Regions from separate parts of the Candidatus Pantoea soli genome, predicted to be linked through region 1. Evidence: predicted binding sites of a transcription regulator. Region 1 holds the regulator's gene; each other region holds the start of a gene.
What was found. The regulator PurR, encoded in region 1, represses purine synthesis genes. The targets are predictions, from matches to a motif close to CANGCAAACGTTTGCNTG.

Region 1 (5,785 bases):
AAAGAGGATGTTATGCGTTTACTTCACACCATGTTACGCGTTGGCGATCTGCAGCGCTCAATTGATTTTTACACCCGCGTACTGGGCATGCGCGTTCTGCGCCAGAGCGAAAACAGCGAATACAAATACACCCTGGCGTTTGTTGGCTACACCGAAGAGAGCGAAGGCGCGGTGATTGAGCTGACCTACAACTGGGGCGTAGATAAATATGACCTCGGCAATGCGTATGGACATATCGCGCTTGGCGTGGATAACGTGGCGGAAACCTGCGAACGCATCCGCAGCGCCGGCGGCAACGTAACGCGCGAAGCCGGCCCGGTGAAAGGCGGTACCACGGTGATTGCGTTTGTCGAAGATCCGGATGGTTACAAAATCGAGCTGATCGAAAACAAGCACGCCGGTAACGGCCTCGGCAACTGATGCCGCCTCTCAGCCTGCTAATTTGCAGGCTGATCTCCCTCTCCTGCTGCACCCTCCGGCAATTTTTGCCATAATGCGCGCTGCCTTATTGCCTGCTATGAGATCCTGATGTCTGAATCGAACGCCCTGAATGCCCTTCATCAACGCTTCCGTGGTTTCTACCCTGTGGTCATTGACGTGGAAACCGCCGGTTTCAACGCCAAAACCGATGCCCTGCTGGAGATCGCCGCGATCACGCTCAAAATGGATGAAGAGGGCTGGCTGCAGCGTGATGAAACCCTGCATTTTCACGTGGAGCCATTTGAAGGCGCGATTCTGAATCCGGATGCGCTGGCCTTTACCGGTATTGATCCCACCAACCCGCTGCGCGGTGCGGTGAGTGAATACGAAGCGCTGCACGCCATCTTCAAGATGGTGCGCAAAGGCACCAAAGAGAGCGGCTGTAACCGCGCCATCATTGTGGCGCACAATGCCACCTTCGATCACAGCTTTCTGATGGCGGCGGCAGAGCGTGCCGGTCTGAAGCGGAATCCGTTCCATCCGTTCGCCACTTTTGATACCGCGGCGCTTAGCGGTCTGGTGCTGGGGCAAACGGTGCTGGCAAAAGCCTGTATTGCGGCGGGAATGGCGTTTGACAGCACGCAGGCGCACTCTGCCCTGTATGACACCGAGCAGACAGCCATCCTGTTTTGTGAGCTGGTGAATCGCTGGAAACGTCTGGGCGGCTGGCCGCTGGCGATGCAGGAAGCACCGGCCGAAGACGACGCCGCCCTCTGACTGCGCAGAAAAGAAAAAGGCCGACAGAGGTCGGCCTTTATAGCGCTTTCGCTTCGCTTATTCCGCTTCTTTGTGTTTCTCAGCGGTCTCTTTGATCAGTGGCTGCAGTTCGCCACGCTGGAACATTTCGACGATGATGTCGCAGCCGCCGACCAGTTCACCATCCACCCACAGCTGCGGGAATGTTGGCCAGTTAGCGTACTTAGGTAATTCAGCACGGATATCCGGATTCTGCAGGATATCCACATACGCGAAGCGCTCACCACAGGCAGACAGCGCCTGCACCGCCTGCGCAGAGAAGCCGCAGCTTGGCAGCTTTGGCGACCCTTTCATATACAGCAGGATCGGGTTTTCTGCGATCTGGCGCTGAATTTTTTCAACAGTACTCATTTTTGCCTTCCTTAATCCTTCACTTCGTGTTTGTTTATTGTAGCGACTTCGCCCCGCGACTGAAAACGGGATTTTGCCCCGCGACAGTGCGATCGCCATCTTTGTTAAGCGGATGACTGAACGATAACATTTTCATATCATTAACAGGCATTAATCAATTAATAATTAGCAATAATTTCGCTGGCTTAACCGGCTGAAATCGCTCATTTTTGCCACAAATTCAGTGCCGTAACAGATTAATGGAAAAAGCCCTTACCTTTTAGAAAAAAAGTGGATTAGAATTGCCCTGGCTCTGATTTTTGATCAGATTTTTCTAACTTTTCCGCAGCCTGTGCCTGAGCAGCCTGCTTAACCTGTAACCGGACTATGCGTTTACTGATTACGCTTTTCATACTGGCTTTTGCCCAACTGTTCGTTAATGTGGCTTCTGCATCCCCGCACACGCCGGTTAATGCCAGTCTGCAGAAGACTGAGAAAAAAAGTGCGCGTGACGATGAGCGCCGCAAGCGACGTCCGGTGAAGACCACCACAAAAAAATCCCGTCTGACGTCGGTGCAGAAATTTAAACTAAAAAAGCAGCAGAAAACCGCCACCGCACTGCAGAAAACCACCAGCCGTCGCGCCCCCCTGAAACTCAGCGGTAAAAAATATGGTCATCAGCGCCTGGCGAAAGCCGCTGCCGCGGCAGAGGCCGATGACGAGGTTCAGGGCCTGACCGGCATTAAAATGAGCAAGTCTCACCGCCTGCGCTATCAGAAAGCGCGTGAAACGGCGATGAATAAACTGATGGGACAGCTGGGTAAGCCTTATCAGTGGGGCGGCACCTCGCCGCATACCGGTTTCGATTGCAGCGGTTTGGTGTGGTACGCCTATAAAGACCTCGTCAAATTCAAACTGCCGCGCACCGCCAATGAAATGTATCATCTGCGCGATGCGGCCCCGATCAAACGCGAGCTGCTGGAGAAAGGCGATCTGGTCTTCTTCCGCATTAATAACCGCGGTGCTGCCGATCACGTCGGCGTCTATCTGGGCAACGGCAAGTTCATTCAGTCGCCGCGTACCGGTAAAGATATTCAAATCAGTGCGCTAAGCGAAGATTACTGGCAGAAACACTATGTAGGCGCGCGCCGCATGATGACACCTAAAACCATTCGCTAAGCGTTGCGTTGCGCAAGCAAGCAAAGAAAAGCCGGCGGCTGTTGCTCAGCGCCGGCTTTTTTATTAGTGCAGAATTGCCGTAAAACTGAAGGCCACAATCATCATCAGCGCCGCGACCGTGGTCATTAACGCCAGCTTCATCTCCGTACTCATCCTTGCTCCATAGCCACACTGTTATCATGGTTAAAGAATTTTCGCACAGCAACCGGCAAAAATCTCGTGTTATCCGCGCCAGCTTGCTAGAATCGCCGCCTTTCGTTGCGCAACAGGTTTTGCGCATGCTGCATTGACAGCCTGCGAACGCGTTTTCTTTGCCCCTGAAACGCCGGTTTTCCGGCCAAAACGGGGTAAAATACCCTTCGCAGACGCAAACGTTTAACAATATACTTATCAGTAAGTTGCGATAAGCCCAGGAGTACCATTCAGATGGCAACAATTAAAGATGTGGCGAAACGCGCCGGTGTCTCAACCACCACGGTTTCGCATGTCATCAACAAAACGCGCTTCGTTGCTGAAGAGACGCGCAACGCCGTATGGGAAGCGATCAAAGCACTGCACTATTCACCCAGCGCCGTGGCGCGCAGTCTGAAGGTGAACCACACCAAAACGCTGGGGCTGCTGGCCACCTCCAGCGAAGCGCCCTATTTTGCCGAGATTATCGAAGCGGTGGAAAATCACTGTTTTGACCGCGGTTATACCCTGATCCTCGGTAACGCGCATAACGACCTGCAAAAACAGCGCGCCTATCTGTCGATGATGGCGCAAAAACGCGTGGACGGGCTGCTGGTGATGTGCTCAGAGTATCCGGACGATCTGCTGCAGATGCTGGAAGAGAACCGTAACATTCCCATGGTGGTGATGGACTGGGGCGAATCGCGCGGCGATTTTACCGATACCGTGCAGGATAATGCGTTTCACGGCGGCTATCTCGCCGGACGCTATCTGATTGAGCGCGGCCACCGTGATATCGGGGCGATTCCGGGCCAGATGGAACGCAATACCGGGGGCGGACGCCACGCTGGTTTTTTACAGGCGATGCATGAAGCGGGCATTACCGTGCGTCAGGAGTGGATTGTGCAGGGCGACTTTGAGCCGGAATCCGGTTATCAGGCGATGCAGCAGATCCTCAACCAGAAGCAGCGCCCTACTGCCGTGTTCTGCGGCGGTGACATCATGGCGATGGGCGCAATCTGTGCGGCTGATGAGATGGGGCTGCGCGTGCCGCAGGATATTTCCGTCATCGGTTACGATAACGTGCGCAACGCGCGCTACTTCACGCCCGCGCTGACCACGGTCCATCAGCCCAAAGCCCAGCTGGGGGAAAAAGCGCTTGAGATGCTGCTGGATCGCATTACCAGCAAGCGCGAAGAGCCGCAAACCATTGAAGTGCAGCCTACGCTGATTGAACGCCGTTCGGTCGCGGATGGCCCGTTCCGCGACTATCGCCGTTAAGTGCGCGTCTCGCTGAGCCATTCCTGGTTCAGCGTTTCCGCATCCCCCAGATAACTCAGCAGCCAGTCCAGCGCCGGTGAGTCACCCTGTTCTGACCAGCTGACACAGCAGGGGCTGTCCGGAAAAGCCTGCGGCAGCGTCAGTTCCGTCAGGGCGCCGCTGTCCAGCAGCGGCCGCGCTAAATGGCCGGGGATCATGCCCACGCACAAGCCGGCCTGCAGACAGTCCAGCCCGGTTTCCCACTCCGGCACCACCAGCCGGCGCTGGTTATCCAGCGTCCAGGTCATGCGGCGCGGTAAGGCGCGCGAGGTGTCTTCCAGCACCAGCGACGGCCAGGCGCGCAGCGTCTCGTCGTCAAGCTGTGTGCTGCCAGCCAGCGGGTGATCGGGGCTGACCACGCAGCGCCAGTTAAGCGCCCCCATATCCTGAAAGGCAAAACGACCGCCCACCGGAATCGCCTGCGTCGCGCCAATCGCCACGTCAACGCGCCCGTCAGCCAGCGCATCCCACACGCCGTTGAACACTTCGTAACTGATGATCAACTCCATATCGGGAAAATGACGATAAAAATCCTTCACCAGCTGTCGCGTACGCTGCGGTTTGACAATGCAGTCCACGGCGATACTCAGCTGACCGCGCCAGCCGTTGGCCAGCTGCTGACACTGGCGGCGGGTTGCCAGCATTTTTTTGATAACAGATCGTCCTTCGCGCACAAAATGCTCGCCAGCCGGCGTCAGCACCACTTCCCGGTGCTGGCGTTCAAACAGCGGCACCGCCAGCCAGCTTTCCAGCTGGCGCACGGTATAGCTGATGGCAGAAGGCACGCGGTGCAGCTCCTGCGCTGCGGCGCTGAAGCTGCCCGTGCGCGCAACCGCATCGGCCACTTCCAAAGCGTATTCAGACCACATTTTTTTGCCTGCAAAAATTTTGATAGCACAATGCAAATATTAGCGTTTCACAAAGCTGGCTGCACCCTTTTACACTGCCCGCCGTTCACCCTGTCGAATGAGAATCACTATGTTGTCATCAAAAGGATTTCTGCCCTATCTGGCCGTGCTGAGTATGCTTGGCTTTCTCGCCACGGATATGTATCTGCCAGCGTTTGGCGATATGCAGCGCGATTTCGCGACCGCCCCCGGTACCATCAGTGCCAGCCTCAGTGTGTTCCTGGGCGGCTTTGCCTGTGCTCAGGTATTGTGGGGTGCCCTGTCAGACCGCATTGGCCGCAAACCGGTGCTGCTGGCTGGCCTGACGCTGTTTGCCGTCAGTTGCCTCGCGATGTTGTGGGTCAGCGATGTCTGGCTGATGCTGGCGCTGCGCTTTATCCAGGCGGTTGGCGTGTGTGCGGCAGCGGTGAGCTGGCAGGCGCTGGTGGTCGATCGCTATCCGAAAGCGCAGGCCAATAAAGTGTTCGCCACGATTATGCCCCTGGTTGCGCTCTCACCGGCGCTGGCACCGCTGCTGGGTGCCTGGCTGATGAATCATTTTGACTGGCGTACGATTTTTCTGGTGCTGGCGCTGGTGACCGGCGTGCTGCTATGCGGCACGCTGCGCCTGCGCGCGCCTGCGCCGCAGCAGCGCGATCGGG
Region 2 (5,785 bases), 1.0 Mb from region 1:
CGTGTCAAACAGCGTACGCATTTCACGGTCGAGGCGTTTCAGCAGAAAGCGCCCGACATCCTCCGGCAGCTCAAAACCGCGCAGGCCGGCGCGCAGCTGCATCGCCTGCAGCTTGTCCTCATCAGAGAGTGGCTGTAAGCGATAGATCTGCCCCCAGTCAAGGCGCGAAGCCAGATCCGGCAGCCCCAGGTTAAGCTGGCGCGGCGGACGATCGCCGGTGATCAGCAAACGGGTTTTGCCGATTTCCAGAATGCGGTTGTAGAGATCGAAAATCGCCATTTCCCATTCGGCGTCACCGGCAATGCATTCAATATTGTCGATGCAGACCAGCGCCAGATGCTCCATGCCTTCCAGCACGTCCGGCACAAACCACGTGCGCTTATCCAGCGGAACGTAGCCGACAGCCTCACCGCGCGCCGACATTTCGGCGCAGGCAGCATGCAGCAGATGGCTGCGCCCGCCGCCCTCACGCGACCAGAAATAGAGATAGCTGCCGTGTTGCTGCGCCAGAGCGCCCTGCAGGGCCGCCAGCAGAGACGGATTTTCCCCCGGCCAGAAACTGGCGAAGGTTTCATCATCGGGTAGATAGAGTGGCAGTGAAAGCTGTGCCGGCGTGTTCAGAAGTACCTCAGCAGATGAGCGGGCAGAAAACCGGGGCAGTTTACCACGATCCTCTGCCGAGATGAACCGGGCTTCCCTGCCCGCTTCACGCGGTTAACCCTGCGTCCGATCTTCGGCGTCCAGCACCACCTCTTCCGGACGTAACAGGTTGATCACGCGGAAAATCAGCGCCAGCGCGACACCGACAATGGTCGCCAGCGCCATGCCTTTAAGCTCAGCGGCGCCGATGTGCACTTTCGCGCCGCTGACGCCGATGATCAGGATCACCGAGGTGAGGATCAGATTCTGCGCTTTGTTGTAATCAACTTTGGATTCAATCAGCACGCGAATACCGGATGCGCCGATCACCCCATACAGCAGCAGCGATACGCCGCCCATCACCGGTACCGGGATCGCCTGAATCGCTGCCGCCAGTTTGCCCACGCAGGAGAGCAGAATGGCAAAGATGGCCGCTCCGCCGATCACCCAGGTGCTGTAGACGCGGGTGATCGCCATGACGCCGATATTTTCGCCGTAGGTGGTATTGGGCGTGGAGCCAAAGAAACCGGAGATCATCGTCGAGAGGCCATTGGCAAACATCGAACGGTGCAGGCCGGGATCGCGAATCAGATCTTTCTTCACGATATTCGCGGTGACCACCAGGTGCCCGACGTGTTCGGCAATCACCACCAGCGCGGCAGGCAGAATGGTCAGCATTGCCGCCCACTCAAAGCGCGGCGTGTAGAACGTCGGCAGCGCGAACCACGGCGCGTCTGCCACCGGCTGCCAGTTCACTATCCCCAGCGCCGAGGAGAGCGCATAGCCCACCAGCACGCCAATCAGAATCGGGATAATGGCGAGAAAACCGCGAAACAGCACAGAACCCATTACCGTGACCGCCAGCGTCACCAGCGAAATCAGAATGGTTTTGCTGTCCGGTGTACTGCCTTCCGCCGGCAGCAGGCCAGCCATGTTGGCCGCCACGCCCGCCAGCTCCAGTCCGATCACCGCCACAATGGCGCCCATCGCCGCTGGCGGGAACATCACGTCAAGCCAGCCGGTGCCCGCCTTTTTCACAATCAGCGCCACGATGCAGAACAGCACGCCACACAGAATAAAGCCGCCCAGCGCCATCTCATATCCCAGCGGCAGCAGCAACAGCACCGGTGAAATAAAGGCAAAGCTTGATCCGAGGTACGCCGGGATTTTGCCTTTACAGATGAACAGATACAGCAAAGTGCCAACGCCGTTGAACAGCAGCACGGTCGCCGGATTAATATGGAACAGAATCGGCACCAGCACCGTAGCGCCAAACATGGCGAACAGATGCTGCAGGCTGAGTGGTATGGTTTGCAGGAGTGGCGGTCGCTCGGCGACGCCAATGGCTCTTCGTGTCATCATTTATCCCCTTCCCTTCGTGCTTCGGGTTAGCGCGGCGCTGACCCAAATGCCCCGGGACGATTGGTTGGTTTTTTGCCAAAAAAAAGCCGACTCTCTGGCCGGCTGTTCAAACAGTATTTTTCACATAGCGCCGAGGCTGCCTTTACGGGCAGGCCGGGCGTAACGGGCGCAGGCAGTGTGCTCACGGCCAGGGCGAAACCGGAACGTACGGCGGTACGTAAGGGTTTCGGGCACCGCCCGCGAACAAAGTGACAAGCCACAGAGCCCGGCGCGGTCATTACTTGGTACCGAAGATCTTATCGCCCGCGTCGCCGAGTCCGGGAATGATGTATCCCTTTTCGTTCAGACCCTGGTCGATAGAGGCGGTGTACAGCTCAACATCCGGGTGCGCTTTCTCCAGCGCCGCGATGCCTTCCGGCGCCGCCACCAGCACCAGCACTTTAATGCTGCTGCAGCCGGCTTTTTTCAGCAAATCAATGGTGGCTATCATCGAGCCGCCCGTCGCCAGCATCGGATCCACCACCAGTGCCATACGCTCTTCAATGTTGGAAACCAGCTTCTGGAAATAGGGCACCGGCTCCAGCGTTTCTTCATCACGGTAGACGCCCACCACGCTGATACGCGCGCTGGGTACGTGCTCCAGCACGCCTTCCATCATGCCCAGGCCGGCACGCAGAATCGGTACCACGGTGATTTTTTTACCTTTGATTTGATCAACGTCAACCGGGCCATTCCAGCCTTCGATGGTCACGCGCTCGGTTTCCAGATCGGCCGTGGCTTCATACGTCAGCAGGCTGCCGACTTCCGAAGCCAGCTCGCGGAAGCGTTTGGTGCTGATATCATGCTCACGCATCAGGCCCAGTTTATGTTTGACGAGCGGGTGTCTGACTTCCACGATCTTCATTGATTATTCTCCCGGAATTGAGTTGAGCTAAAAAAAATCGCGGGATTATACCGCCTTTTCGTTGCTGCGCCACCGCTGTTTGGTCAAAGGCCGGGCGCAAAACCGCCTGTGGATAAGGATTGGCGAAAAATCACCGCTGTGCAAAGCCAGCATGAGATGGTGCTCGCAAACGTTTGCCTGCGCTGGTAGAATTGCGGCGCTTAATTTTTGCCACCAATCGCAATCGCGTGGGGATTCCGCAGTGACCGACAAAACCTCTCTCAGCTACAAAGACGCCGGTGTTGATATTGATGCTGGTAACGATCTGGTTGACCGTATTAAAGGCGTAGTAAAGAAAACCCGCCGCCCGGAAGTGATGGGTGGACTGGGTGGCTTTGGCGCGCTGTGTGCGCTGCCGCAGAAATATCGCGAGCCTGTGCTGGTCTCCGGAACCGATGGCGTCGGCACCAAGCTGCGTCTGGCGATGGATCTGAAGCGTCACGACAGCATTGGTATCGATCTGGTCGCGATGTGCGTGAACGATTTGGTGGTACAGGGCGCTGAACCGCTGTTTTTCCTTGATTATTACGCCACCGGCAAGCTGGATGTAGACACCGCTTCTGCCGTGATCACCGGCATCGCTGAAGGCTGCCTGCAGTCTGGCTGTGCGCTGGTGGGCGGTGAGACCGCCGAGATGCCTGGCATGTACCACGGTGACGATTACGACGTCGCCGGTTTCTGTGTGGGCGTGGTTGAGAAATCTGAAATCATTGACGGCAGCAAAGTGCAGGATGGCGATGTGCTGATCGCCCTCGGTTCAAGCGGCCCGCACTCCAACGGCTACTCGCTGGTGCGGAAAATCCTTGAAGTCAGCCAGACCGATCCGCAAACCAAACAGCTGGAAGGCAAACCGCTGGCGGACCACCTGCTGGCGCCGACGCGCATCTACGTTAAAAACATCCTCAGCCTGATCGAACAGGTGGATGTGCACGCCATTGCTCACCTCACCGGTGGCGGTTTCTGGGAAAACATTCCGCGCGTTCTGCCGGACAACACCCAGGCGGTGCTGGATGAGAAAAGCTGGCAGTGGCCAGCCGTCTTCAGCTGGCTGCAGCAGGCGGGTAACGTCAGCCGTCATGAAATGTACCGCACCTTTAACTGCGGCGTGGGCATGGTAATTGCGCTGAGCCCGGCAGAAGCCGATAAAGCCATCCAGCTGATGCGCGATGCCGGCGAACAGGCGTGGAAGATTGGCGTGATCAACGCCTCTGATGCCGAAGAGCGTGTGGTTATCAACCCATGAAAAAGCTGGTTGTCCTGATCTCCGGCAACGGCAGTAATCTTCAGTCCATCCTCGACGCCTGCGCAAGCGGGCGTATCAACGGTTGCGTGGCGGCCGTATTCAGCAACAAAGCGACAGCCTATGGCCTGACGCGCGCGCAGCAGGCCAATGTGCCCGCCCACGCGCTGGCTGCCAGTGACTTTCCCGACCGCGAAGCCTTTGATCGCCAGCTGATGCAGGCGATTGACGCGTACGCGCCAGATCTGGTGGTGCTGGCTGGCTATATGCGTATTCTCAGCAGCGCGTTTGTGGCGCACTATCACGATCGCCTGCTGAATATCCATCCGTCGCTGCTGCCGAAATATCCCGGCCTGCATACCCATCGTCAGGCGCTGGAAAACGGCGATGCGGAACACGGCACCTCAGTGCATTTTGTCACGGACGAGCTGGACGGCGGGCCGGTGATTCTGCAGGCGCGCGTGCCGATCTTTGCCGGCGACAGCGAAGGCGAGGTCACCGCGCGCGTGCAGCATCAGGAGCACCGCCTCTATCCGCTGGTGATCGGCTGGTTTGTTGACGGTCGTCTGGCCATGCGTGAAGGTAAAGCCTGGCTGGATGGGCAGCCGTTGCCGCCGCAGGGTTACGCGCACGACGCGTAAGCGGCATTATTGTTTCCCAGGGCCGCCCACACCGGCGGCCCTGCTCTGCTTGCTGACCGCCTCAGCCAAACCTGCCGGTGATGTAATCTTCTGTTTTGCGCGCCTTCGGCGAGGTAAAGATGCGATCGGTCTCGTCAAACTCCACCAGCTGGCCGTGATGCATGAACGCGGTGTAATCCGAGACGCGCGCAGCCTGCTGCATATTGTGCGTCACCAGCACCAGGGTGAAATGCTGCTTCAGGGTGGTCATCAGCTCTTCAATTACCAGCGTGGAGATCGGATCCAGCGCCGAGGTGGGTTCATCCAGTAACAGTACCTCCGGCTCAATGGCGATGGCGCGGGCAATGACCAGCCGCTGCTGCTGACCGCTGGAGAGCGTCAGGGCGTTATGCGCCAGCTGATCCTTCACTTCGCCCCACAGCGCCGCCGCCCGCAGCGCGCGCTCACAGGCTTCATTCAGCACCCGGCGATCGCGCACCCCCTGCAGCCGCAGCCCGTAAACCACGTTTTCATAAATCGATTTCGGAAACGGATTGGGGCGCTGAAACACCATGCCGATACGACGACGCAGCGCCGGCAGATCCTGGTTCGCCTGCATAACAGCATGCTGGTCGAGCAGGATCTCCCCTTCAATCCGGCAGCGATCAATCACATCGTTCATGCGGTTAAAGCAGCGCAGCAGCGTGGATTTGCCGCAGCCGGAAGGGCCAATCAGCGCGGTGATGCGGTTTTTGGGGATCTGCAGATCAATATTATTCAGCGCCTGGCGCTCGCCGTACCACAGCGACAGCTGCCGGACTGTTAACGCGATGTCGTAATCGGGCGTCATGTTAAAACCTTCATTAATGCGTCATCAGCCGGTAGCGCTCGCGCAGCCGGTGGCGCAGCGCCATCGCCAGCAGATTCAGCGATAGAATAATCACCACCAGCAGCAGTGCCGTTGCATAGACCAGCGGGCGG
Region 3 (5,785 bases), 1.3 Mb from region 1:
CCGAGGATCTCCCGTCCATGGCTGAGGAACTCATTGATCGGGGTTTTCCAGCCGTCCGCAAACAGCAGCGGCGGAATAAACAGCACCAGGAACAGTTCGGGATCAAAATCGACGTGCAGGCCGAATGTGGGCCACGCGAGCAGGGCCCCCGCCGCAATCTGGACCAGCGGCAGCGGAATCTGGAACGGCAGAATGCGCGCCGCAACGCCGGAGAGCGAGACCACCAGCGTCATAATGAGAATAGTAAAGAAGATTTCCATGCTTTCCTTAGGCGAATCGTAATGATTAAAGCGAAGTTGTTACGCTGGAAAGTGTAAAACAAAACGCCGCACTGCGGGGCAACCCGATGTGCGGCGCAGGTTCAGAAAGGGACGAATCCGCCGGGTCAGATGGCCCAGCCACCGGCATAGAAGGCCACCAGCGCCACCGCAATCACAACCGTGCCGGCGTTCAGCTTGCGCCACTCACCGGCAACCAGGCGGCCAATCACCAGCGAGGCAAAGCCCAGCATAATGCCGGTGACGATGTTGCAGGTGAGCACAATGAACACCGCCGTCAGCAGGCCCGCCATGGCATCAACAAAATCATCAAAGTCGATTTTCGCCACGTTGCTCAGCATCAGCAGTCCCACATACATCAGCGCCGGTGCCGTGGCATAAGACGGCACCAGATACGCCAGCGGGGACATAAACAGAATCAGCAGGAACAGCAGGCCCACCACGATGGCGGTCAGACCGGTTTTGCCACCGGCAGCGGTGCCAGCGGCGGATTCGATATACACCGCTGCCGGCGATGCGCCAACCAGTCCGGCGAACAGGCTGCTGAGGGAATCGCTGGTCAGCGCGCGACCGCCGTTGAGGATCTGCCCCTGATGATCCAGCAGGTTTGCCTGCCCTGCTACCGCGCGGATGGTGCCGGTGGCGTCAAACACCGCTGTCATCACCAGCGCCAGCACGCTCGGCAATACCATCGGCTGCAGCGCGCCCATGATATCCAGGCTGAACATGGCTGACTGACCGCTGGCATCTTTCAGGCTCGGAATGGCAAACAGGCCCTGGTATTTTACCGCCGGATCAAAAATCAGACCGATAACCGAAATGGCAATGATGGTCAGCAAAATGCCGCCGGGCACGCGACGCTTTTCAAGGCCAAAAATGGCCGCCAGCCCCACCAGCGCCATCATCACCGGGAACGAGGTAAAATGGCCCAGCGCCACTGGCAGGCCGGGCGCCGGGTTTTTCACGACCAGACCAATCCCGTCGGCGGCAATCAGCAGCAGAAACAGGCCGATGCCCACGCCGGTGCCGTGCGCAACGCCCATGGGCAGGTTGCGTAAGATCCAGGCCCGAATGCCGGTTACGGAGATCAGGGTAAACAGTAACCCCATCAGAAAGACGGCACCCAGCGCAACCGGCACGCTGATATGCTGCCCCAGCACCAGGCTGAAGGCGGTAAAAGCGGTCAGGGAGATAGCGCAGCCAATCGCCATCGGCAGATTGGCCCACAAGCCCATCAGCAGAGAGCCAAAGCTGGCGACCAGACAGGTTGAGACAAAGACCACGGAAGGTGAAAAGCCCGCTTTACTCAGCATGCCAGGCACCACGATGACGGAGTACACCATCGCTAAAAAGGTGGTGAGACCTGCCAGCACTTCCTGACGCACGCTGCTGCCGCGTGCTGAAATGCGGAACCAGGCGTCCAGTTTTCCACTGGCCGGGCGGGATTCGCCAGACATAATTTTTCCTCTGCGTTTTTTAAGATGTAAGTCGCCGCGCGACCGCCGTTTGCACAGATTCCTGGTGAGGGTTGCTCAGAGAGCACACAGGCAAACGATTACGCGGTCACGTATTCCCGTCAAAAAGGGGACGCGAAAAAAGGCAAACGATTATCTGGTCTTTGGGGCGGCGTTTTCAACCTTTAATCGCGGGCGTACGGGAGAATACAGCGGGTGCCAGCCGGTACGCAGCGGATTATGCAGCACGTGTGACCGGCTGGCATACCGGCCGGTCACCGCAGAAGAAACGGTTACTGGCTGAACTGAATCGGCCCACCCTGTTGCAGGGCGCGCTGCCACGCAGCACGCTGCTGCATCTCCTCCAGCCAGCGTGCGGTTGCCGGCATGGCGCTCAGGCTGCCGCGCATCTGCAGCGCCAGCAGCGGAAAACTCATCTGTACATCGGCAATGCTGAAGCGGGAACCGGCAAAAAAGGGATGCTGGCTCAGATGCTGCTCGATCACGCTGCCATGCAGCGCCAGCTGCTTATTCAGCCACGCCTTCTGGATGCCTTTGCTCATGGCAGCGCCGACCGGACGCAGCAGCCACGGCACCGGCTTCTTGCTCAGCTGCGCAAATACCAGCTTCATCACCAGCAGCGGCATCAGCGAACCCTCCGCGTAATGCAGCCAGTATCGTGCCTGTATCTGCTCGTCTTCATCATGCAGCGTCAGCAGTTGTTCGCTGTCGTACTTCAGCTGCAGGTATTCCAGAATGGCGCCGGATTCCGCCACCACGCGGTTACCGTCTGTGATCACCGGCGATTTCCCCAGCGGATGCACCTTCTTTAACGCCTCCGGGGCCAGCAGGGTATTTTCACGCTGATAGCGTTTAAGTTGATAAGGCACCGCCAGCTCTTCCAGCAGCCATAGCACGCGGTGTGAACGGGAATTTTCCAGATGATGAACAGTGATCATGCGCGGTTCCTTGCAGCTCAGGGGTTTTGCCAAGTATAGCGGATCAGCGTTTTTGCTCGTCCTGCTCCGGATCGAGCAGCACCGCACCGGACCCCTGCTGCGCCAGTCGGTCACCGGGATTGCGCAGCGGACAATCACGCATCGACAGGCAGCCGCAGCCGATGCAGCCATCCAGATCGTTACGCAGACGGGTAAGGGTTTCGATACGTTTATCCAGCTCTTCACGCCAGTGCCGGGTCAGCGCGTCCCACTCCTGCGTCGACATGCGCTTGTTCGCCGGCACATGCATCAGGCTGTCACTGACCGTCGCCAGTGGAATGCCTATGCGCTGGGCAATTTTAATGATCGCCACCCGGCGCAGGACGTCACGGCTGTAGCGGCGCTGGTTACCGCCATTGCGCGTGCTGAATATTAAGCCTTTGCTTTCATAAAAGTGCAGTGCGGAGACAGCCACGCCGCTGCGCTTCGCCACTTCGCCCGGTGTCAGCACCGGTTTCGGGTAATTGCGTTCTTTTTTCATTGCGGGCCTTTACCTCAAGTTAACTTGAGGAATTATACTCCAGCCCGACACAATTTCGAATTACACCAGGCGATAACCTTCAGAAGGATGAGGCTATGATGCAACAGGAAATCATTCATTCACTGACTAACTGGATCGATCAGAATCTGGATAAAGCACTGTCGATTGATGAAGTGGCGGCAAAATCGGGTTACTCAAAATGGCACCTGCAGCGTATGTTCCGTACCGTCACGAAACAAACGCTGGGTGGCTATATTCGCGAACGTCGCCTGACGCTGGCTGCCGAAGCTCTGCGCCAGACGCAGCGGCCGGTGTTTGATATTGCCATGCAGTACGGCTATGACTCGCAGCAAACCTTCTCGCGCGTGTTTCGCCGCCAGTTTTCCCAGACGCCAACCGCCTATCGTCACGCCATGCGCCGTCAGGCCATAGCGCAGCGTCCGCGCCTGGTTAACTTTGATTGCAATGATACGATGACCAGCTTCGCGCAGCGCACCACCGGTGAATGCTGCCCGCTGCGCTGATTCTCCTCTGCGCCCGCTACGGGCGCTCCCCGCTTTCGCTTTCCCCTTCTCTGCTTCGTTCACCTCTGCCATACCAGGTATAAATTTTGTTCAGATTTTCAAATCCAGTGATATAATGTGACCAAAGTCACACATTTCGCTGTATTAAGACGGCCGAAGGGTTTCCCCTGACCTTCCTTCTCTGCCGCCGGTGATGTCCATTGAATGTCAGGGATATTACTGATTGAACGAGGTTTGTTGCAGATGGCTACGTTAACCACCAGTCTCATTGTGATGCGCTGGGAGCTGCTCAGCGCAGTAATGATGTTTTTCGCCAGCACCCTGAAAATCAAGCTGCGCCAGAAGAGCCATCCGGTCATGGCGCTGCTGTGCGGCGGCATTGGGATTGGTATGTCCTGCTGGTTTGTCACCGGCCTGCTGGGCATTTCGCTGAGCATGGAAAATGTGAACCATTTTATGGAAATCACCAAAACCAGCTTTGTGGAGGCGATGAGCCAGGCACCTGCTGACTGGCCGATGCCCTGATTGCAGCCAATAAAAAACCCCGCTAAGCGGGGTTTTTTATTTTGCTGTGTGAGATCAAATTTTCTTCAATACGGCGGGAAGGCTGACTTCCGGTACCGCAACGCCCGGTCTCTGCGTACCGCGACGATCCTGAATCCACATATCACCCATCATCTGATTTAATCCGCGATCCAGTCCGGTAACCAGACCGGCGCCAGGCGTAAACGTCAGCTCGCCAAAGTAGATGCTTTCGCCATCGATGTACCAGTCAACGCGCACGTAATCGAAATCCGTCGCCAGCGTCTTGCTGAGCGCCAGCGCGTGCTCCAGCTGCGGCAGAATCGGCGTGACATCCAGCCCGGTGTCGCGAATTTTGTGATACGCCTCTTTGAGGTTGTTCACGTAGAAGTTCATCGACAGCAGCGGATTGCAGCGGTTGTAGATCACCTGCAGCACATACTCAAAGTTGCCATCTCGCTTGTTGAACATGTGGAATTTGTAGTCAATCGGCGCGGTTTTACCGTCACCAATGTACTTCTCCACCAGAATACGCGGCTTGATGTAGCGATAGTGAATTTCCCGCGCCTCGTTGGCAAAATCGGTTTTCAGCCAGCGATGGCAATCGCTGATAATCTGCTGCTTTTTCAGCGCATCCGGCTCTTCCAGCAGGATCTCAACCATGTTGGAGCCGTGATTGGGTTTGATAACCGTGTTCTTCCAGCTGGAGAGCGTATGCAGCGAGTGCGGATCGCTGGTCTCGTACACCAGAGGAATCAGGTATTCACTACCCACTTTCTCTGCGATGTATTCGCGCACGGAGTACTTGTCTGACAGGCGCCCGTAGTTCTGGTAATCACCGTAGACAAATTTGCGGTACAGCACCTTCTCATTGAATACTTTCGGCTCGCGCAGGTTTGGCAACTTGCGGAATTTGTGAAAGTAGTAGATGCGATCCTGATAGGCCCAGGGCATCTTCTTGATGAAGTACTGCACACTTTTTCTGAGTTCATCTTTAAATTTGAGCATTTCTGGCCTCATTTGTAGGTCTTGTAGTTGAGCGAGGAAACCTGGATCTTTTGAATGACGCCGTTTTTAAAGAAGTAATTCATTACGGTCAGGGACAGCAGCTCAGTGATGAAAACGCTCCAGGCGGCACCCATGATGCCGTAGCCCTGAATCAGCCAGTAAGACAGCGGCAGGCTGACCACCATCAGACAGATGATTTTTTTGAGCAGGTAGTTGAAGCCACCCTCTTTCACCATGTAGCGATAAGCTACGGTTCCCATTGCCGAGAAGCAGGTTGCTAACGACAGTAACGTAATGAGACTTCCGGACTGTGTGTACTCGTGACCATATAAAGCGATGATGATTTTTTCGCCGTACAAGGCGATCACCGCTAACAACAACAATGAAACTCCCATGACATAACCGTTCAGCCGCGCAGTCAGCTTGATGGCGGCCGCTCCGCGCTCGCGGAAAATCTCCGAGAAGCAGGAAGTGATGAGGGCAACCGGAATGAAAATCCACGATGCCGAAATGGTGTTGG

Region 2: purM (phosphoribosylformylglycinamidine cyclo-ligase) is a predicted target of PurR. The motif match lies at 3,068-3,085, and genes of this name have one in related genera.
Region 3: D8B20_RS01540 (NCS2 family permease) is a predicted target of PurR. The motif match lies at 1,823-1,840, and genes of this name have one in related genera.

What each region holds. Positions count from the first base shown of each region.
Region 1 covers NZ_CP032702.1:1,659,826-1,665,610, reverse strand. The annotation lists gene gloA (lactoylglutathione lyase) at 13-420, shown strand; gene rnt (ribonuclease T) at 529-1,197, shown strand; gene D8B20_RS07770 (Grx4 family monothiol glutaredoxin) at 1,255-1,587, opposite strand; gene D8B20_RS07765 (C40 family peptidase) at 1,954-2,745, shown strand; gene cydH (cytochrome bd-I oxidase subunit CydH) at 2,809-2,898, opposite strand; gene purR (HTH-type transcriptional repressor PurR) at 3,172-4,197, shown strand; gene punR (DNA-binding transcriptional activator PunR) at 4,194-5,105, opposite strand; gene punC (purine nucleoside transporter PunC) at 5,215-5,785, shown strand, end outside.
Region 2 covers NZ_CP032702.1:2,689,824-2,695,608, forward strand. The annotation lists gene hda (DnaA inactivator Hda) at 1-621, opposite strand, end outside; gene uraA (uracil permease) at 715-1,998, opposite strand; gene upp (uracil phosphoribosyltransferase) at 2,279-2,905, opposite strand; gene purM (phosphoribosylformylglycinamidine cyclo-ligase) at 3,147-4,187, shown strand; gene purN (phosphoribosylglycinamide formyltransferase) at 4,184-4,825, shown strand; gene pstB (phosphate ABC transporter ATP-binding protein PstB) at 4,887-5,654, opposite strand; gene pstA (phosphate ABC transporter permease PstA) at 5,668-5,785, opposite strand, start outside.
Region 3 covers NZ_CP032702.1:340,529-346,313, reverse strand. The annotation lists gene D8B20_RS01545 (Na+/H+ antiporter) at 1-260, opposite strand, end outside; gene D8B20_RS01540 (NCS2 family permease) at 386-1,735, opposite strand; gene D8B20_RS01535 (glutathione S-transferase family protein) at 2,026-2,691, opposite strand; gene soxR (redox-sensitive transcriptional activator SoxR) at 2,735-3,211, opposite strand; gene soxS (superoxide response transcriptional regulator SoxS) at 3,307-3,735, shown strand; gene D8B20_RS01520 (YjcB family protein) at 3,979-4,260, shown strand; gene D8B20_RS01515 (ATP-grasp fold amidoligase family protein) at 4,315-5,265, opposite strand; gene D8B20_RS01510 (oligosaccharide flippase family protein) at 5,274-5,785, opposite strand, start outside.